3 regions of the Mycobacterium heraklionense genome follow, and region 3 is predicted to be linked to each of the others. Evidence: riboswitches for the same ligand, from Rfam matches in the RefSeq annotation. Region 3 holds a riboswitch; each other region holds the start of a gene.
What was found. A riboswitch is a leader RNA that binds a small molecule or an ion and turns the genes downstream of it on or off. The one in region 3 is predicted to bind magnesium.
Positions count from the first base shown of each region.

Region 1: it holds a riboswitch for magnesium, as region 3 does, so the genes downstream of both, K3U94_RS23080 (PE family protein) here and K3U94_RS02320 (Rv1535 family protein) in region 3, are expected to answer to the same signal.
Region 2: it holds a riboswitch for magnesium, as region 3 does, so the genes downstream of both, K3U94_RS10930 (PPE family protein) here and K3U94_RS02320 (Rv1535 family protein) in region 3, are expected to answer to the same signal.

Region 1 is NZ_CP080997.1:4,976,411-4,986,338, forward strand. Features, by position in the region: gene K3U94_RS23065 (LLM class F420-dependent oxidoreductase) at 87-1,007, opposite strand; gene K3U94_RS23070 (SDR family NAD(P)-dependent oxidoreductase) at 1,032-1,853, opposite strand; gene K3U94_RS23075 (acyl-CoA thioesterase) at 1,853-2,827, opposite strand; M-box (ykoK) riboswitch at 3,246-3,418, shown strand; gene K3U94_RS23080 (PE family protein) at 3,708-4,007, shown strand; gene K3U94_RS23085 (PPE family protein) at 4,022-5,233, shown strand; gene K3U94_RS23090 (carotenoid biosynthesis protein) at 5,250-6,152, opposite strand; gene K3U94_RS23095 (DUF1906 domain-containing protein) at 6,276-7,070, shown strand; gene K3U94_RS23100 (beta-ketoacyl synthase N-terminal-like domain-containing protein) at 7,336-9,928, opposite strand, start outside.
Region 2 is NZ_CP080997.1:2,336,453-2,346,380, reverse strand. Features, by position in the region: gene secA2 (accessory Sec system translocase SecA2) at 1-565, opposite strand, end outside; gene K3U94_RS10965 (ABC transporter ATP-binding protein/permease) at 750-2,684, shown strand; gene K3U94_RS10960 (FAD-binding protein) at 2,781-4,244, opposite strand; gene K3U94_RS10955 (VOC family protein) at 4,297-4,797, opposite strand; gene K3U94_RS10950 (Rv1815 family serine proteinase) at 4,794-5,468, opposite strand; gene K3U94_RS10945 (LysM peptidoglycan-binding domain-containing protein) at 5,585-6,133, opposite strand; gene K3U94_RS10940 (sterol desaturase family protein) at 6,254-7,177, opposite strand; gene K3U94_RS10935 (MgtC/SapB family protein) at 7,226-7,936, opposite strand; gene K3U94_RS10930 (PPE family protein) at 7,958-9,157, opposite strand; M-box (ykoK) riboswitch at 9,594-9,779, opposite strand.
Region 3 is NZ_CP080997.1:482,714-492,641, forward strand. Features, by position in the region: gene K3U94_RS02285 (flavin-containing monooxygenase) at 1-887, opposite strand, end outside; gene K3U94_RS02290 (hypothetical protein) at 994-1,173, shown strand; gene fabH (beta-ketoacyl-ACP synthase III) at 1,266-2,267, shown strand; gene K3U94_RS02300 (alpha/beta hydrolase family protein) at 2,279-2,905, opposite strand; gene thiD (bifunctional hydroxymethylpyrimidine kinase/phosphomethylpyrimidine kinase) at 2,902-3,741, opposite strand; gene thiC (phosphomethylpyrimidine synthase ThiC) at 3,741-5,393, opposite strand; gene K3U94_RS02315 (MFS transporter) at 5,641-7,398, shown strand; M-box (ykoK) riboswitch at 7,610-7,778, shown strand; gene K3U94_RS02320 (Rv1535 family protein) at 8,008-8,211, shown strand; gene K3U94_RS02325 (hypothetical protein) at 8,214-8,489, opposite strand; gene K3U94_RS02330 (cation-translocating P-type ATPase) at 8,486-9,928, opposite strand, start outside.

The sequences.
Region 1 (9,928 bases), 570 kb from region 3:
CCGGGCCGAGTAGCGCGGCATACCTGAGCACCTCGCGCCGCGAAGCGGAACGCGTCACGACTCCGAAGGGTACCGGCCGGACGTTTCTAGAACGTCCTGATCACCGATTCACCGAAGCGCCCTAGGGCCTCCACGGCCCGGCCGAGGCTGTCGCCGGGGACCGCGACCTGGACCCAGGTCACGCCGATCTCGGCCAGGCGGCCCAGACCGTCCAGATAGGCGCCGGGATCGAAGTCGTCGTAGCCGAGCCGGCCGCCGGCGAGGTTCGAGAAGCAGACGTCGATGGTGGACCAGTCACGGTCTGCTTTCTCGCAGCGTCGTCTCAGGTCGTCGATGCCTGCTGCCAGGGCTTCCAGCGAGTTCATCTCGGCGGTGCGGGCGGTGCTGGCCAGACCGGGCGGCGCCGGGAACGGCGCCCAGCCGTCACCGCGCGTCGCCACCCGCTGACGTGCCTTTCCCGTGTTGCCGCCGATCCAGATCGGCGGATGGGGGCTGCTGACCGGTCGCGGATGCGCGGTGATCCCGTGCGCCCGGAAATGTCTGCCCTCGAACGAGACGTCGTCACCGGTCCAGACAGCTCGGATGACGTCCAGGCTCTCTTCGACCAGTGCGGCGCGCTCATCGAAGTCCACCCCTAAAGCGGCGAACTCGCCCTTGAGGTAGCCGACACCAACGGCCAGGGTGAACCTTCCGCCCGACAAAAGATCCAGCGTCGCACCCGATTTCGCCACGACGAACGGGTTGCGATAAGGCAAGACGACGACATTCGGGATGAACCGGATCTTCTCGGTGTGCGCTGCGGCGAATCCCATCGCCACGAAGGGATCGAGGCTGTCGTGGCCGCCGGCGTCGAGCCAGCGCTGGGTCGGCGCCGGGTGGTCCGTGAAACCCATGGCGTCAAACCCGGCGGCTTCGGCCGCCCGCGCAACGGTGGTCACCCCGCCTGCGGAGGCCAACTCGGGATCGCACGGATGGGTGATGATCGGATAGGTGAAAGCGAACCGCATACGGCCCTCCTGCGCGTGGAGTTGCTAGGTGTTGGTAGGCCGTGACGGACCGAGAACGTAATCGCCACTGTCGGGATGGTGGTACCAGCCGCCCGCCGCGTGCGTTCCGCCGTCGACATGCAGCGTCTGGCCGGTCACATACGAACTCAGGTCGCCGGCCAGAAAGACCGCGGCGCCGGCCATCTCGTCGACATGACCGGGGCGGCCCATCGGAATCATGTGGCCCGCTTCGGCCAGCATCTCGGCCGAGCCGACCCGTTCGATACCTTCGGTCAGCGTGAGGTCCGGGGCCAGGCAGTTGACCCGAATGCCGTGCGGCGCCAATTCCAGAGCCGCCGTTTTGGTGAGGTTGATGACACCCGCTTTCGCCGCCGCGTAGGCCGCATAGCCGGGCGCGGCACGGGTGCCCTCGATGCTGGCGACATTGATGATGCTGCCCGCCGCGCCGTGTTGGACCAGTGTCTGCGCGACGCGCTGTGTGCAGAGCAGGACCTGGGTGAGGTTGGAGCGGATCAGGGTGTCCCACCCCTTGGGTGCGGTGTCCAGTAGCGGGGAGAAGAACACCCCGCCGGCGTTGTTGACCAACACCGTCGGCAAGCCCACCGTGGCAAGGGTTTCCGCCAGTGCCACATCGACCTGATCGGGGTCGCGGACATCGATTGCGCAGGCGTGGCCGCCGACCAGCTCCGCGGCCGCTCGGGCCGCATCGGTGTCGCGATCCCAGATCACCACCCGGGCGCCGAATTCCGCGAAGCTCTCGGCGATACCGCGGCCGATCCCCGAACCGCCCCCGGTGATGACGGCTACGCGTCCATCAAGCGTCGACGCCGCTCTGCGCAGGACCACTACCGATCCTCGGGCTTCTGTCGTCCGGGCGCCTCGGCTATCGGCCGGACCAGGACTTCTTGAGCGGTGCTGGCCACATGGCGGCCGGCGGCATCCACCATGGTGCCGTGCACCAGGGCGCGGTGGCCGGCCGTGGCGACGGTCTGCTGGGTGTAGAGGTGCCATCGATCGAAATGGACCGGACGGTGCAGCCAGACGCTGTGGTCCAGGGTCAGGCCGGTGTGCGTGGCATGGTCGACCGGCTCCGGGTGGGCACGAAATGCGGTGTCCACCAGTAGGTAATCGCTGGCATAGGCAAGCAGCACCGCGTGCAGCTGCGCGTCGCGGTCGATCTCACGTGGCAACCGCATCCAATGTGTACGCGGGCCCGGCGCCTGTGCGCCGCCGAGGAAGACGGGCGCTTCGGCAGTGCGGACTTCCAGTGGTGGGGGTCGTTCGATCCAGGTGTTACCCCGCCCGGCCAGGTACGGCGGGGCATGCTGTACCCAGTGCTGCAGCAGCGGCAGGGCTTCCGGTTCGGGTCCGGGCAGCGGCACGGGGGTGGTGTCAGTGCTGTCGGGGCTGGTGTCGAAGGACACCGTCGCCACCATCAGGGTGCGACCGTCCTGCTGTACGGTGACCTGCCGCGCCGACATGGTGCGCCCGTCGCGGGTGCGGTCGACGACGATCTCCAGAGGTATGGCGGAGTCGCCGGGGCGCAGAAACGACGCATGGATCGAATGGGCGGTGAGCTCGGGCACCGTGGCCGCGGCCGCTGCCATCGCCTGGGCGATGAGCTGGCCGCCGAAGATTCTGCCGAACCGGCCGGCCTCGTTCCCCGCCCGGAATCGGTCAGCGCCCAAAGGGTGCAGAGCCAACACCTGTTGCAGCCTGTCCAGGGCGTCGTGCGTGGCGCGTTCCAGTTGGCTGCCGGACCCGAGCAGGGGACCGCAGTAGTCGGAACCAACGGAGACCTCGGACGCCGACGTCTGCACAAGTTCCTCCGTAGTCGCTGATGTGACTGCTAGCCCATTTAAGTAAATGGGGTGATTCAGGTCAAGGGCGGACGCGATCCGTGCTCAGGAAACCACGTGCGTAGGGATCGGCCGCCGGCCATTTCGAAGGTAGCACGGCTTGATCCACCGAATCGTCGGTCTACGACACCGTCCGAGCATTCGGTCGATCAGCTGGACTCGGGATCCGTTGGTATTTCGTGTGGTTCACCACCGTCGCCATGTCGAGGATTTCGCCGGTATGGCGTGTTCCTGCGGCGGGCAAATTTCTCTACATTGCGAATAGCACTGTCATACAGCGAGTTTCGAGGTGCATTGGCCTTTTTGGGCAACGCATTTGGGTATGCGGAGCTGCTCGTTCGAGTTGACTACCCCCACCGTTGATGCCACCATGGCCGCGAACGCACCTCGCTAGGTGAGGCGTCTGTACGGATACAGGCCACTGACCTCAAACGTCGAGAGACGCCCAGGGTCAGGACAGCTCTTCCCGGCTTAAGGGTTGAGCCCAAGTGGCTTTCGGCCTATGGCTGGATACGCCGTGCAGTGCCAAAACTCTGTCGAGAGGGGTGCCGTCCGGCCGACTCCGCGCTGGTTCGGTTTGTCCCGATGTGCCCGCCGCAACGGCATCCCCGTGTGCCCTGGCCGTGAGGAGGTGAGAGCGACATTGAGTCCGAGCGATAGTCCTTATCCGAGTTCGACGATCATTTCGTTCGAATCCTGCCCCGGCGCTGCTTTCACCTTCTGAACCGGTTCGCGCCGTACCGTATCAGCGCTGTCCGCATCGTGGACGTGCGCTGCCGTGACGCGCGAATATCCGCTTTTAGCAGCGTAATTCGTCATGCCTTCTCGAGGGAGATTTCCGATGTCTTTTGTGTCCGCCTTGCCCGAAGAACTGGCCGCGACAGCGGCCGATCTGCGCGGCGTCGGATATACGGTGGCCGCGCAGAGCGCCGCCGCCGCAGCGCCGACTACCGGCGTGATTCCCGCCGCCGCCGACGAGGTCTCGGTACTGACCGCAGCTCAGTTCGCACGGCACGCCCAGGTGTACCAAGCGATCAGCAAGCGAGCCGCTGCGGTGCACGAGACGTTCGTGAACACGCTGCAGCGCAGCGCGCAGTCATACGCAGCGACCGACGCCGCGAACGTCATCTCGTTCTACTGAAAGGATTTTGGGTAATGGACTACGGATCAATTCCACCGGAGATCAACTCGGCACGGATGTACGCCGGACCGGGATCGGGGCCGATGTTGGCCGCTGCGGCCTCCTGGAATCTGCTGGCCTCGGAACTGCGCTCGGCAGCAACATCTTTCGAGTGGTTGGTCGCTAGCCTATCCAGTCAAGGGTGGTGGGGGCCATCGGCATCGGCGATGGCGGCGGCGGCCGAACCCTACTTTGTGTGGCTGAGCGTGACCGCCGAGCAGGCCGAACAGGCTGCGGCACAGGCGTACGCCGCGGCCGAGGCGTATGCCACGGCCCACGCCATGACGGTGCCGCCCGCGGCCATCGAGACCAACCGGGTGCTGCTGGCGTCATTGGTCAAGACCAACGCGCTGGGACAGAACACCGCGGCCATCGCAGCGGCCGAAGCTCGTTACGGCCAGATGTGGGCGCAAGACGCCGTCGCGATGTACGGCTACGCCGCGGCTTCCGCTACCGCCACACAACTGATCCCCTTCGCCGATGCGCCGGAAACCACCAACGCAGACGACCAGGGCGGGCAGGCGGCCGGAGGCGTAGGCCCCACCGATGCCCACGCCCAGCTGCCCAATGCGTTGCGGAGCATGGCGTCGCCGGCGGAGGGCACCTCGCCGTTGTCACCCGATTGGGACTGGACCAAATTCTTCGACGGCCTCTTCGGGGATACCTGGGGCAGCGATGACGGGTCGGGTCTGAATATCAACGCCCAGTTGTGGAACACCATCGCCGCAACCGGCATTTTCGACCCCGGCGGCAACATCGAGGGATTTTCCGGGCTGGCCACGCTCGGGTTTCTGGCACGCGGCATGGATGGCGGCACCGCCGCCCTGTCCCGCGGCGGGCTCGGCCCGGCCTCCGGTATGGCACTGGCGTCGGCGACCCCTGGTGGGCTGGAGGCCGCCGGCCGCGCTGCCGGCGGCGCCAGCTCCCCGGTGGCTGCCGGTGTAGGCCAGGCCACCCTGGTCGGTTCGTTGTCGGCGCCACCCAGCTGGGCGGCGGCCACCCCGACAGGTGCTCCCACCGCCGGGACGGGTAGCGGCTGGACCGTCGCCCCGGAAAGCAGGTCGATGACCGCCATGCCTCCCCCGATTCCTCCGGGTGGCGCCGGCCGCCACGGCGGCTACGGTCTCGGCACACCGCGCTATGGGGTCAAGCTCACCGTCATGCCGCGTCCCATCGTGGTCGGGTAGCGGCCCGTGTGCGCCTTTAGTCGGCGATCTCCGGCGACGCCGCCGGCGTGCCTTGATAGAGCCGGACCACGCTGACGACCACGACCAGGCCCATCATGAACCACGTCATCTCAGCGCATGTCTCATAGATGTCGGCCAGTGCAACGGGTGTGCCCTGGATCGTCGTCGTGGCATCGCCCGCGCGCAGCAGCCCGAGGTTCACCTGCAGGCCGAGTCCGAACCAGATGACGGCCGGCATCAACAGCGCCGACCGGGTGACGGAGCTGGGTTCGCGTCGCCACCGTCGTTCAATCAGGGCAAATGTCTGGAACAGCACCCACCCGGTGATCACCCAGCCGACGTAGTTGCTCAACGGCACGCCCAGAACCCCGCTCGGTGACCGGTAGGAGTACATCTGACGCACGTAGGCCCCGATCGGGTCGATCACCAGGTCGTAGCCGCCGACGATCAGGGTGGCGACGACGGGTGTCACGACGACCGACAGCGTCCGGCTCCGGAACTCGCCCACAATCACCCGGGCCAGAATCCACGCCACCCAGGCCAGAATCGCCCAGGCCGCCACCACCGTGAACGGCACGCCGAACGCACGGGGTCCTTCCACGTGATGGGTGTAGAAGCCGAACGGGAAGCCGGTCGCGAGACTGCACGCCTCCAGGCCGAATCCCACGGTCACCGCGATGGCCAAGTAGGCGACGGCGCCGGCGGGTTTGTAGAGCGTCAGCGTATGGAGCAACACGAACACCGCCAACGCCGCGCCCGAGATGGCTTCGGCGACAGCCGATATCGATGATCCGCCAGTCAAAGCGGTCGTTACCATCGCAGCGAAGCAGGTCGCGACGACGCACCAGCCCGCGACCACCAGCGGGACCTCGGGTGCGCGCGGAGTCGTCGGCGATGTACTGCTGACCGGCGTCGACACGCACGAATCGTATCCGCCGACGACTCGTCTTCCGGGCAAAGCGACGATCTTTGCGGAAAAGCGTCCGAGCGCGCTCGGCGCGGGCAACACCATTAACAGCAGCCACATTGTTAACATCGGCCCGTGCCTGACTCTCCGCGGACTTCCCGCCCTCGGAACCACGTCTCCCGACGTGACGCACTGCGGTACGCATCCGCCGCGGCGCTCACCGGGCTGGGCGCAGCGGCCACCGGAATGCCGACGGCGTCGGCTGCGGCTCCCACGCTCATCGACTACGCCATGCGCCAGATTCCGGCGCAGGACATCCGGGCCGCCGGTCATGCCGGAGTCATCAACTACGTGTCGACGTCGCGGCCGGGTTCGCACTTCGGCGCCAAGCCGATCACCCGGCCCTACGCCGAATCGCTGACCGCCGCGGGACTGGTGATCGTCAGTAACTACCAGTACGGCAAGCCGGGCGGGACGGCACCGTCGGATTTCACCCGGGGATACCCCGGCGGTGTCTCCGACGCGCAGACCGCCTGGCAGCTGCACACCGCGGCAGGCGGCGGGCGCAGTGCGCCGATCTTCTTCAGCGTCGACGACGACATCGACCGCAACACCTGGAACGCCGTGGCACTGCAATGGTTTCGGGGAATCAACTCGGTACTGGGAGTGCAGCGCACCGGCGTCTACGGAGGCGTGAACGTCTGCCAGTGGGCGGCCGCCGACGGTGTCATCGGGGTCTCCCGCACACCCGGTAAGCGGTGGGCCTGGCAGACCCGATCCTGGTCGCGCGGCCAGGTCGACCCCGGTGCGGTGCTCTATCAGCGGATAGTCAGTACCGCCTCAAACCCGGGGCCGATCGTCGGGGGGATCGAAGTCGACGTCAACGATGTCCTGGCCCAGGACTGCGGCCAGTGGAATTTACATCCGTGAGGTCGTGCGACCGATCAGGATTTGCTGGACAAAAAGAGTGCCAGGGTAAGCAACACGACACACGCGAGGCACGTGTAGACGCCCAGAGATGCTGACGCCATAAGTGGGCTCCTGTCTGCGAAGACTTGGTTGGTCACGATTCGTTGAAGGCCGATCTACGCCCAGCTGCGCAGCTGGACGGCCGTGCCGCGATCGCCCCTAAGCTAGCCGCCCGCCTCGGCCGGCGTCAACAAGGCTCCGGCGAGGCCGGCACCCAGCCTCTGAGTCAGGACGAACTGAACTCAGCCGCCTTGACGGTCTCCCAGTCATCGTCGGTGACCAGGTTTCGCCAGTCGACGGGCAGGGAATCCAGCGCGTCCTCGATGCAGAACCACACCGACTCCAGCGGCGAGGCGCCCGGGGCAGCGGCGGTAATCCGGCTCTCCACATCGTAGTTCGGTGGATGCGGCGCATCGCTGAACGGTGCGAGCGCGTTGATGGCATCCATCACGTAACGCCGCAACTCGGCGTATGGCCGACCGCGCAGCTCCTCGGGCAGGATCGGCCTGCCGAAAATGTAGTCCTGGGCGGCATGGCCGTAGGGAACTTCGAGCTTGTGCGGCAACGGCTCCTCGGGTAAACCGCCCGCGAAGTACACCGGCACGATCGGCATTGACATCTCGATCGCCATGTCCAGCAATGTTGACGTCAGCCGCTCGACCCGCTGGCCCGAGCTCACGCTGCGGGTCCCGTCGGCGTGCACCATGACCGACACTCCCAGGGCCGCGGCTTCGCGCTTGAGCTCATCGACCAGACCGAAGAACTCCTGGGGCTGCTGCTGGTCGAAATAGCGAAGATGCCCCAGCTCCTTGCCGGCCGCCGTATCGATCATCCGCAAGAGATTGCCGACCCAGCCCGTTTCGTGTTTGGCATGGCCGATGGTGACGACCTTCGTGCCGGTCAGCCACGATCCGATGGTGGTGCCCAGCAACGATTCGACCTGCACCTGGTGATTGGCCAGCAAGAGGACGGGCCGGCCGCGCACCGCCGCCATCGCCGCCGGATCGGTGACCACGACGTGTCGTACGTAGCGCGACAGCACCGCCCCCAGGGCCAACTCACCGAACCAGCCGTCCGGCATCCCCGCGCTCTCGGTCCACCAGGCTCGGACCGGTTCCCAGTCGGTCACCGATGACGCGCTCGCGCGACACGCTCCCGGCCGCAGTTTCTCGACCTCGACCGTGATGCGCTCCAGCGGCAGCGCCGGGCAGCTCACCTGCCCGTCGACGATCTGAACCCGGGAGGGGTGAATCGCGTTGTGGACGGCGTCTGCCACCGCCTCCTTGGTCACGATGTCGACCATCAGCGAATCACCTTGGCTGTCCGTGCCGTACACGGCCTGCAGGGTGCCCTTGAACCAGTCGAGTGTTGCCATCCGGGCAGTGTCGAGTTCGAGGACGCCGCGCCCGAGCCGCTCGCTCAGCGACAATCCGGGGACGGGCTGGCGGTCCCCCATGAACGCGCGGCGCTCCGGACCGCCGACCTCGGCCAGCGGACCCTTGCTCAGCAGAAACTCGGCCATCCGGATGCGCGCCCAGGGTTTTCCGTCGGCACTGAGCCACAGGTCGAATGTCGGCATGCGGCCTTCGTCGTCGTCGAAGCCCACGAATCGGGCTTCGACATCAACGGTTCCCGCCACGGGAGCGTCGGCGTAGAACCGGGCCGAGAGAATGCGGCGCGGGAATCCGACATCGGGGTCGCGGGCATCGGCATACGACGCGGGGTCGGCGGTGTCGGTGGTCCACACGCTCATAGCGGTGTGCGGTACCACGTGCAACGCGCCGTCCAGCAGTCCCGGCTGCAGTTCGCCGGCCGGAACGGCGCAACGGTCGATCGCGAGCGTTCCGGTTGAGCCGTTGCGGCCGATGCGGGCGCCATCGGTCAGGGCCGCGAAGGCCGGACCGTGAAACACGGTTCCGTCGTAGGGGTTGGCATAGGGCACCGCACCTTCCAGCGGGGCCGGCGGTTCCGGTGCACCGGTGTACTGCGCGGCCGTGGCGACGACGGCGTGCGCGTGAATCTCCCAGCGGGACAACTCTGCTCGCGGAGCATCACGCCAGACCTCCAGTCGGCCCTGGAAACACCCGGCCTGCTGCGTCTGCTCCAGCACCACCCGCAGCTGCTTCGGGGAGTCGACCACGACCCACCGAACCATCTGGACATCGGTGACCTCGACAACCTTGGCTCCGCCGGTGGCGCGGGCTGCCGCCTGTGCGAACAGGTCCATGACCGACATCATCGGCAGCGAGGGAATGACATAGGTCGGGCAGTGATCGACGATCCAGGAGTCGCTGACCGGATCCAGGGTGACTTCCATTGTGGTGGTCGCGGCCGCCGCGACTGCACCTCCCGCCGACACCGCGGCCGGAGCGGATGTCGTGATGGTGCCGGCACCGACCGAGGAGCGCCCTTCCCCGGTGCCGGCGACGATGCGCATGCCCAGGTTGCTCGCGGTGTAGATGCGCTTGTTGTCCACCCACAGCGATGCCTCGGCGACCGCGAGGACGCCGGCGTCCTCGCGGACGATCCGGGTGATCTCCACCTGCGCCGTGATCTGCTTGTTGGTGGGGATGATCTGGCCGCGATACCGCCAGGTCATGGCGTCGTGCAGGGCGGCCGGCTCGAAGCGTGCGGACGGGCCGGCTTCCTTGCCGAGTCCGAGGTCGAGCATCCCGAACTGCAGGACCTGCAACAGCATCTCGATGCCCAGGGATCCCGGTTGGACCGGGTCCTGGAAGAAGTGCGCTTTGAAGTACCACTCGCCGGGGTTGACGTCTTTGACGCCGCGCCACTGTCCCAGTCCGGCGGCGCCGCCGGTG
Region 2 (9,928 bases), 1.9 Mb from region 3:
AGGTGACATCGCACTGGTAGGCGGCGCGGCGCTCGGCCGCCGTGGAGTCTTCGGTGATCCACCCGACGGTGACCCCGAGCGCGGTCAACAGTGGACCCATCCACTCGGCGTCGCGGCGGGCCAGGTAGTCGTTGATGGTGACCACGTGCACGTGCCGGCCGCCGATGGCGTACCCGGCGGCGGCGATCGCCCCGGACAGCGTCTTGCCTTCGCCGGTGGCCATCTCGACCACATCCCCGGCCAGCATCCGCAACGCGCCCTGCAACTGAACATCGAACGGACGCATCCCGATGCTGCGTTCGGCGGCCTCCCGGGCGATCGCCAAGAACTGCGGGATGTCCGACGAATCGGCCAGCTCCTTCAGTTTGAGCAGTTGCGCGGCTTTGCGCAGCTGCTCGTCGTCGAGCCCCGCGGCCTTCTTGGCGTACTCGCCGGCCGCCGTGACCTCGGCCATCGAACGACTCTGGTTCTTCTCGGTGCTGGCGCCCAGCAGTTTCCAGAATTTCCCGCTGAGCCGACCCGACTTGGTTCGCGTTCCGGAGACAGTCTTGGAGGTGTTAGCCACAGCACAACGGTACGCGGTGGCCAGCGCTTGCAAGCCGGGGGCACCGTCGCGTCGGCGGGTCGTCGCGGCAATGCTTATCCGGCGCGACACCGCACTGCTGCGGTAGGTTTCGCACGGGATTTCTCGATTCGGAGACCGGCCGCGATGCGAGTGCGGCGATACGGACGGCAAGGAGACATCGGCAGTGGACTCGAAGCTGTTCAATCCATCCATCGACTGGGCGCATGCGCTGCCCGATTCGCTGGTGTGGATCGTGCTGGCCTGGACCATCAGCGCCGTCAGCGTGCTGGCGGTGGCGGCCCTGCTGCGGGTCAGCACCCGGTGGGGACGCCAGTTCTGGGAGATCAGCGGTGCCTACTTCAGCGGGCGTGACAGCCTCCGGGTCTGGCTCATGTTGGGCGTGCTGCTGCTGTCGGTGATCACCGCGGTCCGGCTCAACGTGCTGTTCAGCTTCCAGGGCAACGACATGTATTCGTCGCTGCAGACCGCCTTCCAGGGCGCCGCCGGTGGCGACGAGGCCGTCAAACAGTCCGGTGTGCACGGGTTTTGGGTGTCGATCGGCATCTTCAGCCTGATGGCGGTGCTGCATGTGGCACGGGTGATGCTCGACATCTACCTGACCCAGCACTTCATGGTGAACTGGCGTATCTGGCTCACCGAACGGCTTACCGGGGACTGGTTGGACGGGCGGGCCTACTACCGGGCCCGCTTCGTCAAGACGCCACTGGACCCCGCCGTGGGTGAGGCCGTCGAAGGCGCGATCGACAACCCCGACCAGCGCATTCAGCAGGACATCGACATCTTCACCGCGGGCAACGGCGCCAACGCCAACGCACCGGCCAACGGCACCGGCAGCACGCTGCTGTTCGGCGCAGTGCAGTCCATGGTCACGGTTGTGTCGTTCACCGCCATCCTGTGGAACCTGTCGGGCACCCTCACCGTCTTCGGTTTCGACATCCCCCGGGCGATGTTCCTGATCGTCCTGCTCTACGTGGCCATCGCGACCATCGTCGCGTTCTGGATCGGCCGGCCCCTGATCCGGCTGAGCTTCCGCAACGAGCTCACCAATGCCGCCTTCCGGTATGCGCTGGTCCGGGTACGCGACGCCGCCGAATCCGTGGCGTTCTACCGGGGCGAGATCGCCGAGCGGCTCCAGCTGCGGACGCGGTTCAACGAGATCATCGCCAACTACCTGAAATTCGTGAACCGGACCATCGGGTTCGCGGGCTGGAACCTGTCGGTGAGCCAGGCGATCGTCCCGTTGCCCTGGGTGATCCAGGCGCCACGGCTGTTCTCCGGGCAGATCATGTTCGGTGGGGTGGCGCAGACCGCGACGGCTTTCGGCAATATCTCCGATTCGCTGTCCTTCTTCCGCAACGCCTACGACAACTTCGCCGGCTACCGTGCCTCGATCATTCGTCTGCACGGGCTGGTGGAGGCCAACCGCGAGGCCCGCGAACTGCCCGAGATGCTGGTCAAGCCCAGCGCCGACGACACCGTTGCCCTTGAAGGCGTCGAGGTGCGCAACCCCGAGGGTGTCCCGCTGATCGAGGCGCTCGATCTGCACCTGGGAGTCGGTGACGCGCTGATGATCGCCGGGCCGTCCGGCAGCGGAAAGACGACCCTGTTGCGCAGCCTGGCCCAGCTGTGGCCGTACGCGTCGGGCACCCTGCGACGTCCCGACGCCGACAACGAAACGATGTTCATCTCACAGCTGCCCTACATCCCGCTGGGCGACCTGCGGACCGTGGTGGCCTATCCGCTGGCTCCGCAGGAGATCTCCGACATCGCGTTGGTCGATGCGCTGGGCAAGGTCCTGCTTCCCCATCTGATCGACCAGCTCGACACCGTCGAGGACTGGGCCAAGGTGCTCTCTCCCGGTGAGCAGCAGCGGGTGGCGTTCGCCCGAATTCTGTTGACCCGGCCCAAGGCGGTGTTCCTCGACGAGTCGACGTCGGCGCTCGACGAGGGGTTGGAGCTGACGCTGTACCAGCTGCTGCGCACCGAACTGCCCGACACCATCCTGGTCAGCGTGAGTCACCGGCACACCGTTCGCCAGCACCACAAGCACGTGCTGGAGCTGCTCGGCCAGGGCCGTTGGGATCTCTCGGCGGTCTAGGCCCACCCCCACCCAGCCGAGCTGGGGGCACCTCCCGCTCGCGGGGGAGCGTGTCCCCGGCCGACACGCCGTGGCGCACACCGGGTTTACGCACCCTCACGCCAGAGTGGCGCGCTCCGCGGCGTGCGCGCCGGCCCGGCGGCCGAAGAACGAGCCCTCCCCCAATTGGGTCCCGCTGGCGTAGCCCTTGCCGTCCTGAGCGATGTTGGCCGCGCAGGCCCCGGCGGCGTAGAGCCCGGGTATCGGCTGTCCGTCACCGCGCAACACTTCGCCGTCCACCGACGTCGCCAGCCCGCCGATGGTGAAACCGGCGTACATCGCCTTGCCCAGCGACAGGTCGAACGCGCCCCACGGTCCGGTGTCCTGCGGGGCCAGGAACGGCGGCTGCTTGTGAAAGTCCGGGTCCTCCCCGCGCGCCGCGTAAGTGTTGTAACGGTCCAGGGTCGCCACCAGGTTTCCTTCCGGAATACCCAGGGCTGCTTCCATTTCCGGTACCGTCTCCCATCCGTCGATCAACGGCACCAAGGGCACATGCGGCTTGCGCATGTGCGCCTCGTCGACGATCAGGAACGCCGCACTGTCGGGCTGGTCCATAACGAACCCCGAGGTGCGTGAGTGGTAGGAGTCCTCGGCGACAAAGCGCTTGCCCTCTTTGTTGACGATGATCCCGGTGAGCAGGATCGAGGGCGGGTAGACGGGCGCGGTGATGAATATCTGGTCCATGTGCTTGGTGGCGCCGCCCACCGACATTCCCATCCGGATGCCCAGTCCGTCGTCGTAGGTGTTGCCCAGCACGAACGGCTTCTCCGCCAGCTTCGGCGTGTACTGGGCGACCATCTCCGGGTTCATCACGAAACCACCGGCGGCAATCACCACCGACTTCGCTTTGATGACACCGCTTGCGGTGAAGTGCTTCCAGGTGACACCCACGACGGCGCCGGAGGCGTCGGTGACCAGACCGGTGGCACCGGTCTCGTAGCGGATCGTCACACCGAGGCTGTCGGCCCGCTTGAGCAGCAGGTCGATCGCCATCTTGGCGCCCTGGGTGTCACCGGGCACCGGAACCTTGTGCCCACGCGGCGCCGGAACGGCCTGGTTCAGAAACGGCCACACCTTCTCGTTACCGGTGAACATCAGCCCCTCGGTGTTGGGCTGGATCACGGCCTTCTCCGGGTAGTAACTGCGCTCGAACGCAATTCCGAGGTCTTCAAGCCAGTTGAAGTGCTCGACGCTGCCGTCGCAATAGGCCCGGATCTTGTCGTGCTCGGGTTCGCGCGACACCGCGACGAGGTACTTGTACATCTCGTCGGCAGAGTCGGGATGCCCGGTCGCCTGCTGGACCGCGGTGCCGCCGCCGAGGTAGAAGTGGCCGCCCGCCATGGCGGTGGTGCCGCCGGCCTCGGCGGCCCGCTCCAGTACCAGTACCTGGGCCCCGGCTGCCGCCGCGGTGACGGCCGCGCAGCCGCCGCCGATGCCGAAGCCGATCACCACGACGTCGAACTCGTCGGACCACTCCGAAACCGTTTCGGCACTGGTGGTTTCCGGGATCTGGGTGCTCATTGCCGCCACTCCTCCTCGTCGCCGGCGCTACTCCTGGGCGCCGCTGCGGTGCTCACCGCTGCTCCTGTTTGATGTAGTCGAAGACCGACCGGATCTCGGCTGGGATGTAAGCGATCTCCAGGTAGGGGATGCCGGCGTCCGGCGCTGAGACGTACGCGAAATGCATGCCTCCGGGCATCACGCCCCGGGCAACCACCTGGGCGCCCCGCTCGGCGGCGTCGTTCAGCATAACCTCGAAGTTTTCGGGGTCCTGGGCCTCGATGCAGACATGGTGCAGGCCCGGCCCGCGGGAACGGAGAAAGTCTTCGTAGAGGCTGCGCCCGCGCACCGGTGCGATCAGCTCCAACTGCATGTCTCCGACATAGCTCAGGGCGATGTCCGCGACGAAATCCGCCGGCTCGCCCAGGTAGCTGCAGGTGTCCGGGGCGAAGTGCACCCCCGGCATACGGACCCATTTCCGCACACCCAGCAACGCGGTCAGGGTCGATTCGGTGGCGTCGAGATCTCCTGTGACCCAGGCGATCTGGATGGGTGGGCGGGGTGTCGGGGTCATGGCAGCGGGTTCGGCACGCCGACGTCTTCGCGGACCTGTTGGGAGATCGCTGGCCACGAGACCGCGGCGGGGAATTCGCCCCAGACACTGTTGAACAGCCCGACGATCCGGGCCGGGCCGGAGTCGCGCGTGACATACACCGGACCGCCGGAGTCACCCTGCTGACTGCGAACACTGCGCGTCATGGTGAACCAACCGTTGTTGACCCGTTCGACGGTGCCGCAGGTCTCTCCGGTGACAATGCCGAAGTGGCAGACCGGTTCACCGGGGTTCAGGACGTGGTCCGGGCCGGCCTGCAGCTGCAGACCACCCGGCAGAACGTCGTTGACGTCGACATCGTCGGCCAGCACGATCGACTCGTAGTCGGCAATCACCTGGTCGGTATTGACCGTCGAACCATTGGGTGTGTTGTCGCGAAAGGTCGCCAACCTGCCGATGACCGCCCCGCCCCGGTCGGTGACGGTACCGCTCCCCCGGCAATGCCCGGCGGTGAAGGCCACCCGCAGCACCGGATCGACGTAGCCGAGAGTGCAGACGTGGGTGTCCTGGCGGATCTCCATCCCTGGGAACACCAGCACCCGATCGGCTCGGGCCGGAGATACCGCCGGGCCGGCAACCGTCGCACCGACCCCCAGCAGCACCGCCAGCACCCGCGCAACGAGCCTGGGCAACCGTCGACTCCTATCGTTGAGGGCCGGTTTCGGTCCGGCCCGACCACGCCACCGCGGCACAGCGCGGCGGCCCGGCCCCATGGGATCCGGGCCGCCGCGTCGGCGTTGCGCGGCGATCAGGGGATCGTCAGCTCCTGACCGGGGTGGATCAGGTCAGGGTTGGCGATACCGCTGGCCTCCGCGATCTGCGGGTACTTGTTGCCGTCGCCGTAGAACCGCTCGGCGATGGCGAACAGGGTGTCACCGGCGACCACGGTGTACGTGCGCGCCGCAGGTGCTGCTGCCTCCTCCACGGGAGCCTCTTCAGCCTTGGGCTCCTCGGGCGGCGGGGCGTCGGTCTCGGTCTTGGTGGACCAGGCCGCACCGTCGGCGGCGTACAGCACCAGGTTGCGGTCGTCCTGCAGAACCAGCTTGACGTCCTTCTTGCCCTTGGTGTCGGTGTGCCAAATCGGCTTGTCGGCGGTGTACAGCACGAAGTTGCCGTCCGCCTGCACCTCGGCACGCACCACGTCGTTGCCGTTGGTGCCCGACGCCCAGATGGCTTTGCCCCGCGCCGCCAACACCAGGTTGCCGTCCTCCTGCAACGTCAGGGTGTAAGCCCCGTTGTTGGAGGTCAGCGACTCGCCCTTGACGAGCTTCTTTCCTGCAGTGAGCGTGTCTCCCAAGCTCTGTGCCACGTTGTCCCCTTCTTATCGGCACGCCGCGACCTTGACTCGTCGGGCGTTGTCGCTCGGATGCGACGCTAGTCAGCCTAGGCGAACACCCGCCGGTGCGCCCTCATTACGTCAGGGCAATCTCGGCGCCGAGGCGGCGGCCGTTTCCGCGGCGACGGGCTGCCAGCCGGGCGGCCCGAAGAGGTAACCCAGCCGATCGCGCCACCGGGTCGCGCTGCGCACATCGGCGATGATCGAGGCGTACTCGTGGAATTGCAGGGTCACGATGTTGAACGTGTCGACGGGCTTGGTCAGCCCGTAGTGCGGGCGAAACCGTTCGGGAGCGAAGGTGCCGAACATCCGGTCCCAGATGATGAGGATTCCGCCGTAGTTGCGGTCCAGGTACTCCGGGTCCATGCCGTGATGCACCCGGTGGTGCGACGGGGTGTTGAAGACGAACTCCACTGCCCGCGGCAGCTTGTCGATCCGTTCGGTGTGCACCCAGAACTGGTAGACCAGGCTCACCGAGAAGCTGGCGAACACCATCCACGGCGGAATACCCAACAGCGGCAACGGAATCCACATCAAGATCTCGCCGCTGTTGTTCCACTTCTGACGTAGCGCGGTGGCGAAGTTGAAGTAGCGGCTGGAGTGGTGCGCCTGATGCGTCGCCCAGATCAACCGGACCCGATGGGCGATGCGGTGGTAGCTGTAGTAGAGCAGGTCCACACCGACGAGTGCGATAACCCAGGTGTACCAGCGCGTGGGCGACAGATGCCACGGCGCCAGATAGGTGTAGATCGCCGCGTAGCCGAGCAGCGCGATGAATTTCCACCCGGCGGTAGTGGCCATGGACACCAGGCCCATCGAGATGCTCGCCCAGGCGTCCCGGGTTCGATAGGCACCGGCGGGCGCCCGCTCCGCTTCGGACTGTTCGAGCTTGCGTGCGGCGAACCATTCCAGACTCAGCAGCAGGAGGAAAAAAGGCACGGCGAATATAACCGGGTCCCGCATCGGCCCCGGCAGCACCGACCACACGCCCGCGATCGCGTCCACCGTCTCCTACCTCCGCAACATCAGCCTAGACACCGCGACGGCCACCAATCAGTCCGGCGACAACGATGACTGATCCTCGGCGTGCCACTGCACCGCGTAGACACCGGGCTGCAGGGACAGTTCGGCGACCAGGCGCTCCAGCCGGTCCGGCGCCCGGCTGTCCGACAGCATGGACGCGGTGAGCGCGATGTTGTCCTCGCCGGCACGAACGGTGTGAATCCCCCGCAGAATCAGGTCGTTGCTGGCGGTGTGTTGCACGATCTGGGCGCGCAGGTACTTCTCGGACTTCGGCCGGCAGATCACCTGCACCTCATACGGCGACTGCGGTTCGTCCTCCTCCACGTGCTGATCACGGTCGATGAGCCGTCCCAGCGGCCGCAACAACAAGTGGGTACCGACGATCGCACCGGTGCCGATCAGCGCGAACACCAGGTCGCCCGCCGCGGCCAGTACACCCACGGCGGCCGAACACCACAGGGTCGCCGCGGTATTGAGCCCGCGGACGTTGAACCCCTCGCGCAGGATCACCCCGCCGCCGAGGAAGCCGACCCCGGACACCACGTACGACGCGACGCGGGTGGAGCTGGGTTCCACGGCGACGGCGTACAGCACAAACAGCGTCGCACCGGCAGCGACCAGCGCGTTGGTACGCAGCCCCGCCATCCGCGCACGCCACTGTCTCTCCAGCCCGATCAGTGCACCGCAGCCCAGCCCGACAGCCAGTCGCAACGTGAACTCGGCGACGCTCAGCGTCTGCATGACGTCAACGATGACACACCGCTAGCCCGCGACCACCGGCCGAGCCATCACCGTGGGCTTGAAGCCGTACCGTGGAGCGGCGAAACCGTAGTTGCGGCCCTGACCGGCGCCGGCCAGCGGCACACCGGGCATCCCGGCGGCGCCGGGCTCCGGTGCATGCGCGGCGACCGTCCAACCGGTGGCCGCGACCGAGGTCCCCGGAGCCGCGGTCGTCGGAACCGCGGCGGCCCACGACTGCGGCACCGACAGTCCCCCCACTGCTGCTGCGTGGCCCATGCTCGCCGAGGCCGCACCGATGCCGGCGTTGGGCAGCCCGGCACCCAGCGCCCCCAGGCCGCCGGGTCCGAGCATCCCGGGAAGCAGCATGTCCATCGGGTCGACTGCTCCCAGGCCCAGCGGGTCGGCGGCAGCCAGGGCGGCACCGCGGATGACGGCGATGTCCGCTCCGGCCTGCGTGATTCCGGCCAGGCCCATCGGGCTGAACGAGCTGCTCATCAGGTTGGTCATCGCGTTGCCCAGATCCCCGGCACTGATCACTTCGCCGCCTGTCGTCGGCGCGTCCACCGGCGTTGCGAGGGCTTGCAGCGCCTGCGGTGTGTTCGTCATCGCCTGCGACAGGGCGGATTGGGCATTGGATGCAGCCGCTGTGCCGGCGGCCTGGGAGGTCGCACCCTGCTGTGCGGCCTGCCCCGCGGGGTCGGCAACCTCGTGCGGCGCGCTGAACGGCGTGACCTTGGTGGCCGCCGCCGACGCTGCCGCGTAGCCGTACATCGCGGCGGCGTCCTGAGCCCACATCTGGCCGTAGTGCGCCTCGGTGGCCGCGATCGCCGCAGCGTTCTGACCGAGGAAGTTGGTCGCGACGAGCGCTGCGAGCTGGGACCGGTTGGCGACGATCAGCGGCGGCGCCACCGTCATCGCGTATGCCGCGTCGAACGCGGCGGCCGCCGCCTTGGCCTGGATAGCGGCCTGCTCTACCTGGGCGGCGGTAGTGCCCATCCACACCATGTAGGGCGTGGCCGCGGCAGCCATCGCGTTGGAGGCCGGTCCCATCCAGCCTTCACTGACGAGTCCGTTGATGACGCCCTGGTAGGCGAACTCGGCCGCGCTGAGCTCGGCGGCCATCTTGTCCCATGCCGCCGCGGCGGCCATCATCGGTCCCGAACCGGGGCCGGTGTAGATACGTGCTGAGTTGATTTCCGGCGGAAACGCTCCGAAGTCCATGGCATTGCTCCTTTTTGGTGGTTTTTCGGCCACGAATGGCTGGTCTAGGGGGATGTGCAGGCAGGGTCGATGCCCGATATGTGTTGCGGCCGTGCTCCGGACGGCAGGAGAAATCGGGACAGCGGTCATAGCGACATACCGGAGCCGGTCATACCAAGTCGATTGCTTGCTCGACGAGAAGGACGAGCTACCAATCGATTTCAGGGCATGCCGAAGCCTGGCGCCTTCCGCTGCGGGAGGGAACGCCAGTCGACGAGTTCAGCGCCGGTGCGAATCAGATGGTGAAAGCAGCACCGAGATCGAAGGAGACGAACATCGATCTCGGATAGGAACTATCACTCGGACTCAATGTCGCTCTCACCTCCTCTCGGCCTGGGCACGCGCGGGTGCCTGCACGTATGCACGACGAGGTGAAGTAACCCGGCAACAACCGGGATCCGCACCCCTCTCGTCAGAGCTTCGGCACTGCACGGCGTGTCCTGGCCTGCGCAAATGTGCAGACCCGGAAGCCACTTGGGCTCAACCCTTAATCCGGGAGGAGCTGTCCTGACCCGGGGCGTCTTTCGACGTTCGGGGTCAGTGGCCTATATCCGTGCAGACGCCTCACCTAACGAGGTGCTTGCTTAACCATAGTGCACCAGTGGGGTGGCAGGGTCAATCCGAATCGCCGGGCCGCCGACGGTCTATCGCAGATCCTGACGCACTGGAGGTGAAAACGCTTGTGCTCGGCCGAAATAGGCAGTCCACGTAAAGCAAAACGCGGCAGCGCAC
Region 3 (9,928 bases):
CAGCTGGGCCGCTTGCAGCCGATGTCGTAGGTCGGGGTCAGTTTGGCCCGCAGTTCTTTGTCGCGGATCTGGACGAACCGGTGGATCTTGCACGCGTCCATCCCGGCGATCGACAGCCGCCGGAACGCGGGATAGTTCAACACCGCGGTCACCGTCATGAACTCCAGCAGGTAGTCGCTGATGAAGCGCATGACCCGCTGGGTTAATGGGACCCGGGCGAACAGTTTCTGCAGCCACGCCGGGATCCGGAAGTCGATCTTGGGCGCCACCCAGATCGCGGTGCGCTGAAACACGGTCAGGTCCGCGACGGTCTTGGCCAGCTCCGGAATCAGCTGCACCGCGGTTGCGCCGGTGCCGATCTGCCCGACCCGACGTCCGGTGAAGTCGTAGTCGTGGTCCCAGGCGGCGGTGTGCACCACCTTCCCGGCGAAACTGTCGATCCCGGCGATGTCCGGGTTGCGCGGCTGGGACAGGAAGCCGGTGGCGGTGATCAGGAACCGGGCGCTCAGCGTCTCGCCATCGGCCAGGGCCACCAGCCAGCGCTCGGCGTCCTCATCCCAGTGGGCGCCGGCGACCGTGGTGTTGAACCGCATGTGGCGGCGCACGTCGTACTTGTCGGCGACATGCTCGGCGTACTGCTTGATCTCCTCGCCGGGCGCGAACATCCGCGACCAGTACGGATTGGGCTCGAACCAGTACGCGTAGGTGGTCGACGGGATGTCGACAGCCAGGCCCGGGTAGCGGTTGACGTGCCACGTTCCGCCTAGATCCGCTTCCCGGTCGAGCAGGACGATGTCGTCATAGCCGAGCTTCTTCAGCTCGATGGCCGCGCCCATGCCGCCGAAGCCCGCACCCACGATGACGACGTCGAACTGCTCCATACTCATGAAAATTAAGGTACCTGACTCACCGGTAACCAGCGAAGCTCCTCGGCCCCCGGACGATGGGAGACAATGGGGCTTGCACGCTGTTCACGATTTCGAGAGGGCCGTTATGACCAGCCGCGATGCCGAAGCCAGCGACGCAGACTTGGCCGGCCAGGCAGTGCCTGCCGTCGAGGCCGACGACGAGACGCCGGGCCCCGAGATCACCCCCGGCGACAACGCCGACATCGCCGATGTGGTCGAGCAGCACCAGGGTGTGCCCTCGGGTGAGGACGACTACGACCGCTGAGGGCCTGCCGGTGGGGGGCCGTCCCGGCGCACCGGGAGCGTTATGGTGAGACGTTTGAGTCAGCTGTTGGCCTACCACCGAGAGACGTCTTCTTGAGCGAGATTCGCCATCCTGCGGCAACCCGGCCGGTCGGCCTGCTCGGTGTCGGCGCTTCTCGCCCGGCGCGGGTGGTCACCAACGACGAGATCTGTCTGCGCATCGACTCCTCCGACGAATGGATCTACTCCCGCACCGGAATCAAGACGCGCCGGTTCGCCGAGAAGACCGACACCGTGGCGGGTTTGGCCATCGAGGCCGGCCGCAACGCGTTAAGCCATGCCGGGCTCGACGGGTCCGGGGTGGACGCGGTGATCGTCGCGACCAGTACCAACTTCCGTCAAACCCCGTCGTGTGCGCCCACTGTCGCGGTCGGCCTCGGCGCACGGGGCGTGCCGGCGTTCGACGTGGCCACCGGGTGCGCCGGGTTCGGCTATGCCCTCGGGGTGGCAGCCGATCTACTCCGTGCACGAACCCTCAACACCGCGTTGGTCATCGGTTCTGAAGTGCTCTCCCCGACGATCGACATGTCGGACCGCTCGAACTGCTTCATCTTCGGCGATGGAGCGGGCGCGGTCGTCGTCGGTGAGACATCGAGGCACGGTATCGGCCCGACGGTCTGGGGCAGCGACGGTGAGAACTGTGAGGCGATCCGCCAAGACATCGACTGGATCAGCTACACCGAGCAGCCGGACGGTCCCCGGCCCTTCCTGCGCATGGACGGCAACGTGGTATTCCGTTGGGCAGCATACGAAATGAGCGACGTGGGGAAACGCGCCATCGCGGCGGCCGGGTTGCAAGCCCACGATATCGACGTGTTCATTCCGCACCAGGCCAACAGCCGGATCAATGCGCTGATCGCCAAGAGCCTTGAGCTGCGCTCCGATGTCGTCATCGCCAATGACATCGAGAACAGCGGCAACACCTCCGCGGCGTCCATCCCGCTGGCGATGGAGCAGCTGCTGTCCGCCGGCATCGCCAAATCCGGTGAGCTGGCTCTGTTGCTCGGCTACGGGTCGGGCTTGAGCTACGCGGCCAGCGTCGTCGTCCTGCCCTGACCCGCGCGGATTCAGCCCAGCATTCGCAGCGCGGCGTCGACCGCCAGCACCGGTACATCCAACGTCTTCGACGCCAGATCGTGGCGAGCACCGGTGATCTCGACGACCTCGTGCGGCGCGGGAATCAACGCGGCGGCAGCGCGAACCTCTGCGCAGGTGCCGAAGCTGTCCGAGCTGCCGTGCGTGAACACCGTCGGTACGCCGATCTGGGGCAGGTGCTCGGTGCGGGTGCGCTCCGGCTTGCCCGGTGGGTGCAGCGGATAGGAAAACAGTGTCAGCACGTCGACCGCAACGTCGCCGGCGGCCACCACCATCGAGGTCTGCCGGCCGCCGTAGGAATGCCCACCGACGATCAGCGGACCCTCGGCCAGCGCGCGGGCATACCCGATCGCCGCGGTGATGCCCTCCCGATCTGCGGTGCCCGACCCGGACGGCGGGCCTTTGGGACGACGCCGCCGAAACGGCAGGTTGTAGCGGATCGCCAGGAAACCGCGACGCGACCACTGGTCGCAAAGTCGTTGCAGCATCGGTGAATCCCGGTCGCCTCCGGCGCCGTGGGTCAGCAACACCACTCCCGCGGGCGTGCCGTCTGGGCGATGAGCTAGCCCGTCCAAACCGGCTATTTCCTCCAGGCTCACGAGGCGTCCAGCCCCAACCGGAACAACGGCGAGACGGGTCCGTGCCCGTGGCCCAACGGGTAGGCGGCGCGCAGGCACTCGGTCACCCAGCGCTTGGCGAACGCCACCGCGTCCGGAACGGACAACCCGTGGGCCAGCGCGGCCGCCGAGGCCGCCGCGAGCGTGTCGCCGGCGCCGTGGTCGTCGCCGGTGGCCACCCGCGGTCCGGGGAATTCCAGAAAATCGGTGCCGTCATAGAGCAAGTCCGGACTGTGCTCCGCCGAGGGCAGGTGCCCCCCCTTGACCAACGCCCACCGCGGTCCCAGGGCATGCAACGCTCGCGCGGCCGCGCGCTGGGATGCGGCGTCGACCACCTCGATCCCGACCAGCAGCCGCACCTCGTGCAGGTTCGGTGTCACCAGGGTTGCGAGCGGAAACAGAGTGTCGCGCAGCGCATCCAGCGCCGACAACGCCAGCAGCGCATCGCCGTGCATGGAGGCCGACACCGGATCGACCACCAGGGGGACCGTCAGCCCGAGTTCTTGCCATGTCGCGGCCACCGCGGTGATGATCTGCGCCGACGCCAGCATCCCGGTCTTGGCGGCCTGGATCCCGATGTCGGGCACCACCGCCGTGATCTGGGCGGCGACGGTGTCGGCGGGAACCTCATGAAAGCTCTTGACTCCCACGGTGTTCTGCACCGTCACAGCGGTGACCGCGACGCAGGCGTGCACCCCGAGCAACGCACACGTGCGCATATCGGCCGCAATGCCCGCGCCGCCGCCGGAGTCCGATCCGGCAACGGTGAGTATCCGTACCGGCGTCGCCCCCGGCGGGGCCAGTGGCAGGAAATCCACTAGGAGGAGATGGGCAGGTACACCCGGTTGCCGTGGTCGGCGAACTCGGCTGACTTCTCGTCCATTCCCTTCTGGATCGCGGCGTCGATGTCGTCCTGGGTCTGCAGGCCGTGCTCGTTGGCGTAGTCGCGCACGTCATGGCTGATCCGCATCGAGCAGAACTTCGGGCCGCACATCGAGCAGAAGTGCGCGGACTTGGCCGGCTCGGCGGGCAGCGTCTCGTCGTGGTACTCGCGTGCGGTGTCCGGGTCCAGGGACAGTGCGAACTGGTCATACCAGCGGAACTCGAAGCGTGCCTTGGACAGTGCGTTGTCGCGATCCTGGGCTCCCGGGTGTCCCTTGGCCAGGTCGGCGGCGTGCGCGGCGATCTTGTAGGCGATCACCCCGTCCTTGACGTCCTTGCGGTCGGGCAGCCCCAGGTGCTCCTTGGGGGTCACGTAGCACAGCATCGCCGTGCCGGCCTGAGCGATGATCGCCGCGCCGATCGCCGAGGTGATGTGGTCGTAGGCCGGTGCGATGTCGGTGGCCAGCGGTCCCAGTGTGTAGAAGGGCGCCTCGTCGCACCATTCCTCTTCCAGCCGCACGTTCTCCACGATCTTGTGCATCGGGACGTGGCCCGGACCCTCGATCATCACCTGCGCGCCACGGGATTTGGCGATCTTGGTCAGCTCACCCAGGGTGCGCAGCTCGGCGAACTGGGCTTCGTCGTTGGCGTCGGCAATCGAACCGGGCCGCAGCCCGTCGCCGAGGGAGAACGTGACGTCGTAGCTGGCCAGGATGTCGGCCAGTTCTTCAAAGTTGGTGTACAGGAAGGACTCCTGATGGCGCGACAGGCACCACGCCGCCATGATCGAGCCGCCGCGCGACACGATGCCGGTGACCCGCTTGGCGGTCAACGGCACATACCGCAACAGCACCCCGGCGTGCACGGTCATGTAATCCACGCCCTGCTCGCACTGCTCGATCACGGTGTCGCGGTACAGCTCCCAGGTCAGTTTGGTCGGGTCGCCGTTGACCTTCTCCAGCGCCTGATAGATCGGGACGGTCCCGATCGGCACCGGCGAGTTGCGCAGGATCCACTCCCGGGTCTCGTGGATGTCCTTTCCGGTGGACAGGTCCATGACGTTGTCGGCGCCCCACCGGGTCGCCCACACCAGCTTGTCCACCTCTTCGGCGATCGAACTGGTCACCGCGGAGTTGCCGATATTGGCGTTGATCTTCACCTTGAACGCCTTGCCGATGATCATCGGCTCCAGCTCGGGGTGGTTGTGGTTGGCCGGGATCACCGCCCGCCCGCGGGCGACCTCGTCGCGGACCAGTTCTGCGGGAACTCCCTCGCGGGCGGCGATGAAGGCCATCTCGGCGGTGATCTCGCCCGCCTGGGCGCGCTGCAGTTGGGTGCCGCGGTCGGTCACCACACCCGGCCGCGGCGGCAAGCCGCGGTGCAGATCGATGTCGGCATGGGGGTCGGTGTAGGGACCGGAGGTGTCGTAGACGTCGAAGTGCTCACCGGTGGTCAGGTTGATGCGCCGGAACGGCACCTTCATGGTCACGCCGCCGGGAGCTTCGATCTCTCGGTAGGCCTTCTCGCTGTAGGGGATGGGCCCGGTGGTGACCTGCGGCTTCACCTGGACGTTCAAGACGTCGGTCATAGTTCTTCCTCTCCCTTGCCGGCATGACCCGGTCAGGTTCGTACGGTCGACGGCCCCGGCCGTCCTCTCAGCGCACTGGTTGCGCTCCCGCGGTTCTTGGTGATTTCTGCACTGGCGATTCGTGCACTGCCACGCTATCGCAGCACAGCAGTCGGCGTAAGGCGCCGAGGGTGCCCGACGAGAATTAGGTAACTGATCGTTTGCTTAGCTAACATATGTGCTCGGGGCAGAGTTAGCTGGGAGAGTGATGACGGCGCAGATAGAGCAGGTGAACACCGGCGTCCAAGACCCGGGCGCCGTCGCCACCGCTCGCCGACGACTGCGCTACGACCGCGACCACCCGCGCTACAAGTGGGTCGCGCTGTCCAACACCACCCTGGGCGTACTGCTCGCCACCATCAACGGCTCGATCGTGCTGATCTCGATGCCGGCGATCTTCCGGGGCATCGGACTGAACCCGCTGGAGCCCGCGAACGTCAGCTACTTGCTGTGGATGTTGATGGGCTATCTGCTGGTGTCGGCTGTGCTGGTGGTGTTTTTCGGCCGGCTCGGCGACATGTTCGGCAGGGTGCGCATCTACAACTTGGGCTTCGTGGTGTTCACCGTCGCGGCGATCGCGCTGTCGATCGATCCGTTCGACATGGGCCGCGGCGCCCAGTGGCTGATCGCCTGGCGGGTGGTGCAGGGTGTCGGCGGGGCGATGCTGATGGCGTCGTCCTCGGCGATCCTCACCGACGCCTTCCCGGCCAATCAGCGCGGCATGGCGCTGGGCGTCAACCAGGTGGCCGCGGTCGCCGGGTCTTTCGTCGGTCTGCTGATCGGCGGCGTGCTGTCGGAATGGGACTGGCGTGCGGTGTTCTGGGTCGGGGTGCCGATCGGAGTGCTGGGCACCGTCTGGTCGCTGCGCTCACTGTACGAACTCGGTGAGCGGTCGCCGGCGAAGCTGGACTGGGCGGGCACCGCGACGCTCGGGCTGGGTCTGACCGTGGTGCTGACCGCCATCACCTACAGCATTCAGCCACACGGTTCGTCGCCGACCAGCTGGACCAGTCCGGCCGTGCTGGGTTCGCTGGGGCTCGGTGTGGCGCTGCTGGTGCTGTTCTGCTTCATCGAGCTGCGCGTTGCCGCCCCGCTGCTCGACGTGCGGCTCTTCGCGATTCCGGCGTTCGGGATGGCCAACTTGGCCGGGCTGCTGTCGGCGGTCGGGCGCGGCGGCATGCAGTTCATGCTGATCATCTGGCTGCAGGGCATCTGGTTGCCGCTGCACGGCTACAGCTACGAGTCGACGCCGTTGTGGGCGGGTATCTATCTGCTGCCCATGACGGCGGGGTTCCTGTTGGCCGGCCCGGTGGCGGGTTCGTTGTCGGACCGCCGTGGTGCCCGTCCGTTCACGGTCGGCGGCATGGTGCTGATGGCGGCGACGTTCGTGGGGCTGGTGCTGCTGCCGGTGGACTTCGACTATCGGGTGTTCGCGGCGCTGGTTTTCGTCAACGGCCTGGGTGGCGGGATTTTCACCGCGCCCAACAGTGCCGTGGTGATGTCCAGTGTCCCGGCCGACCAGCGTGGCGCGGCGTCGGGCGTGCGCGCCACCTTCTTCAACGCCGGCACGTCGCTGTCGATCGGAATCTTCTTCTCGCTGATGGTGATCGGACTGGCCCACACACTGCCGGCGGCCCTGGGCGCCGGGTTGCAGCAGCAGGGCGTTTCTGCCGGTGTCGCCGATCAGGTGGCCAACACCCCGCCGGTGGGCAGCCTGTTCGCGGCGTTCCTGGGCTACAACCCCATCGCCGAGCTGCTGGGGCCCTCCGGTGCTTTGTCTGCGCCGGGTGTCGACGCCGAGACGTTGACCGGGCACAGCTTCTTCCCGCAGTTGATCTCCGGGCCGTTCCACGCCGGCCTGGCGGTGGTGTTCGCCGCCGCGGCCGTGATGATGCTGCTCGGCGCGCTCGCGTCGTGGCGGACGCCGGGGCGCTACGCCGTCGAGCCGCTGAACCTCAAGGACTAAACCGCGTCTCCAGGGCGCTGTTCGGCTTCTTTCCGGCGCTGCGCGTTGGTCGCAGAACCGGGCCGTAACGGTCTCGTTCTGGTACCAAAGTGACTGGTGTGACACCTCGTGCGCAGGGGGTTTGGCGGCATCGTTGCACGTCAGAGGCGCTCGCCACGCCCGAATGGGGTGGAGTTGACCGCGCCCCGTCGGTGGTGCACTATGGACCGTGCAAGCACCTCGTTAGGTGAGGCGTCTGCACGGACATAGGCCACTGACCCCGAACGTCGAAAGACGCCCCGGGTCAGGACAGCTCTTCCCGGCTTAAGGGTTGAGCCCAAGTGGCTTCCCGTATCGGGACACGCCGTGCAGTGCCAAAGCTCTGACGAGAGGGGTGCGGTCTCCCGACAGTCGTCGGGGCTGCCTCCCAAAGCATGCGGTGAAACCGGCGCGCTCCTGCGCGCCCGCGACCGAGAGGAGGTGAGGGACGAATGAGTTCCGGTGATAGTCCGAGCCGATATCTGACATCTGTTCCGTCCCCATCCGAACGGTCGCAGACCGCCTCCAGCTGAGCCACGATTCCGGCCCCCAGCTGAGCGCGTAGCGCCGTTACGCGACTAGGAGGCCATCATGGTTGCAATCGCCTACACCGACATCACGGCTCCGGCCCCGCGTGCCATCAGCACGGCGAAGAAGCTGGACCGCCGCCCTGCCGCGCCTGTGGCGCCTGCTTCGGACCCGTTGGTCGACATGACCACCCGGTTGCTCAGTGGCCCGCTGCACCAGATGTATGCACTCCTGTGGCGCGTCGGAGTGCTGACCGTCAACAACTGAGGTCAGACATCCTCCAGGGCTTCACCGAGCTGTTCGAGCACCTCGTTGCGGTGGTTGCTGGCCAGAATGTGGCCAGCAGCCACCGCCAGGGCCACCGGCCAGTCGATGATCTCGAAGGCGGCCAGCAGCGCCAGCCCGCCGTAGTAGGCCAGTTGCTCGGGCCGCGGCACCGTCACCTTGCCGAACAGCGGCAATTCGACAGCGAATCCCTCTGCCTCGCGAATGTGGGCCACTGCCTCCCGCTGGGATGCGCTGCGCCGCGGCTTGTCCGCCATCATGAGCCTCCTGGTGGCGACGGATCGCCGGATGATCGGGCCGCGACCGTTCCGCGGCGAGAGTCAGTGTCTTCATTGTGCACAAGCCGCAGCCGCGGCGCGGACTGACCGTTGGACGGCTGCGGGCGGTTCGGTGGCCGCGGCCCGGGGACGATGAACTCCCTGGGCCTGGTCGCGTTCTCCTGCAACCCCGACAGCATCCGGGGCACCACAGCCGCGCCGACGGTGGCCACCGTTGCCGTCCCCAGCGCCTGAGCCCAGCCCAACGGCCCGATCGGGGTGCAACCCAGCAGCTGGCTGACACCCGGGATGGTGATCAACGTCCCCATCACGCCCAGCGAGCCGACAGCGGTTGCCACCACCAGCGGATCCCGCGAATCCAACAGCGTCTGGCCCAGCTGGGTGGCGACCAGCGACACCAGCGCCACCGTCGAGGCCCGTTGCGGACGCCCGGTGACCGAGGCCAGCCCCCAGGCGCCCACTGCGGCCGACGCCGTCGTCACACCGCGTACGGCCACCGTGCGCCACAGGGCACGCTCGTCGGGGCCGTGCCCGCCGGCGGCGGCCTGCTCGTTGAGCGAACTGACCGCCAGCGCGGTGGCCGGCAGCGCGTCGGTCAACATGTTGACCAGCAGCAGCTGGCGCGCGTTCAGCGGCGAGCGGCCGGTCAGTGCGCTACCGATGATCGCGAACGCCACCTCGCCGGCATTACCGCCGAGCAGCACCGCCACCGCGGCCTGCACCCGCTGCCACAGTTCACGGCCTTCGTCCAGCGCGTCGAGAAGGGTGTCGATCCGCTCGTCGAGCAGCACCACGTCGGCGGCGGTGCTGGCCGCTTCGCTGCCGTGCGCGACCACCGCGATCCCGACCGTGGCGGCCCGGATCGCCGCCGCGTCGTTCGCGCCGTCGCCGACCATCGCCGACACCTTGCCGGTGCGCTCCAGAGTCTGAACGATCTGCACCTTGTTCTCCGGAGACATCCGGGCGAACACCACGCGCTCGGCCACCGCAAGTTCTTGGCCCTTGCGGGACAACGCATCCCACTGCGCACCGCTGATCACCTGATCGCTGTCGACCTCCAGGCCCATCTCCCGCGCGATCGTGGTGGCGGTCAGCGGGTGGTCGCCGGTGATGAGCCGCACCGGAATTCGGCGGCGCTTGAGGTCGGCGAGCAGTTCGGCGGCCTCGTCGCGTGGAGTGTCGGACAGCCCGAGCAGGCCGACGAAGGTCAGCCCGTCGCGGCAGTACTCGGCGATCTCGTCGGGCTCGGGATCCGCACCCAGCGCCATGCGTTGCGCGGGGGTCAAGTCCCGGCGGGCCACCGCGATCACCCGCAGGCCCTCGGCAGCCAGGGCGGCCACCGACTTCTTGATGGCCGGGCCCGCCCCGGTGCACGCCAGCACCACTTCCGGGGCGCCCTTGAGGGTCAGTTCGGTTCCCCG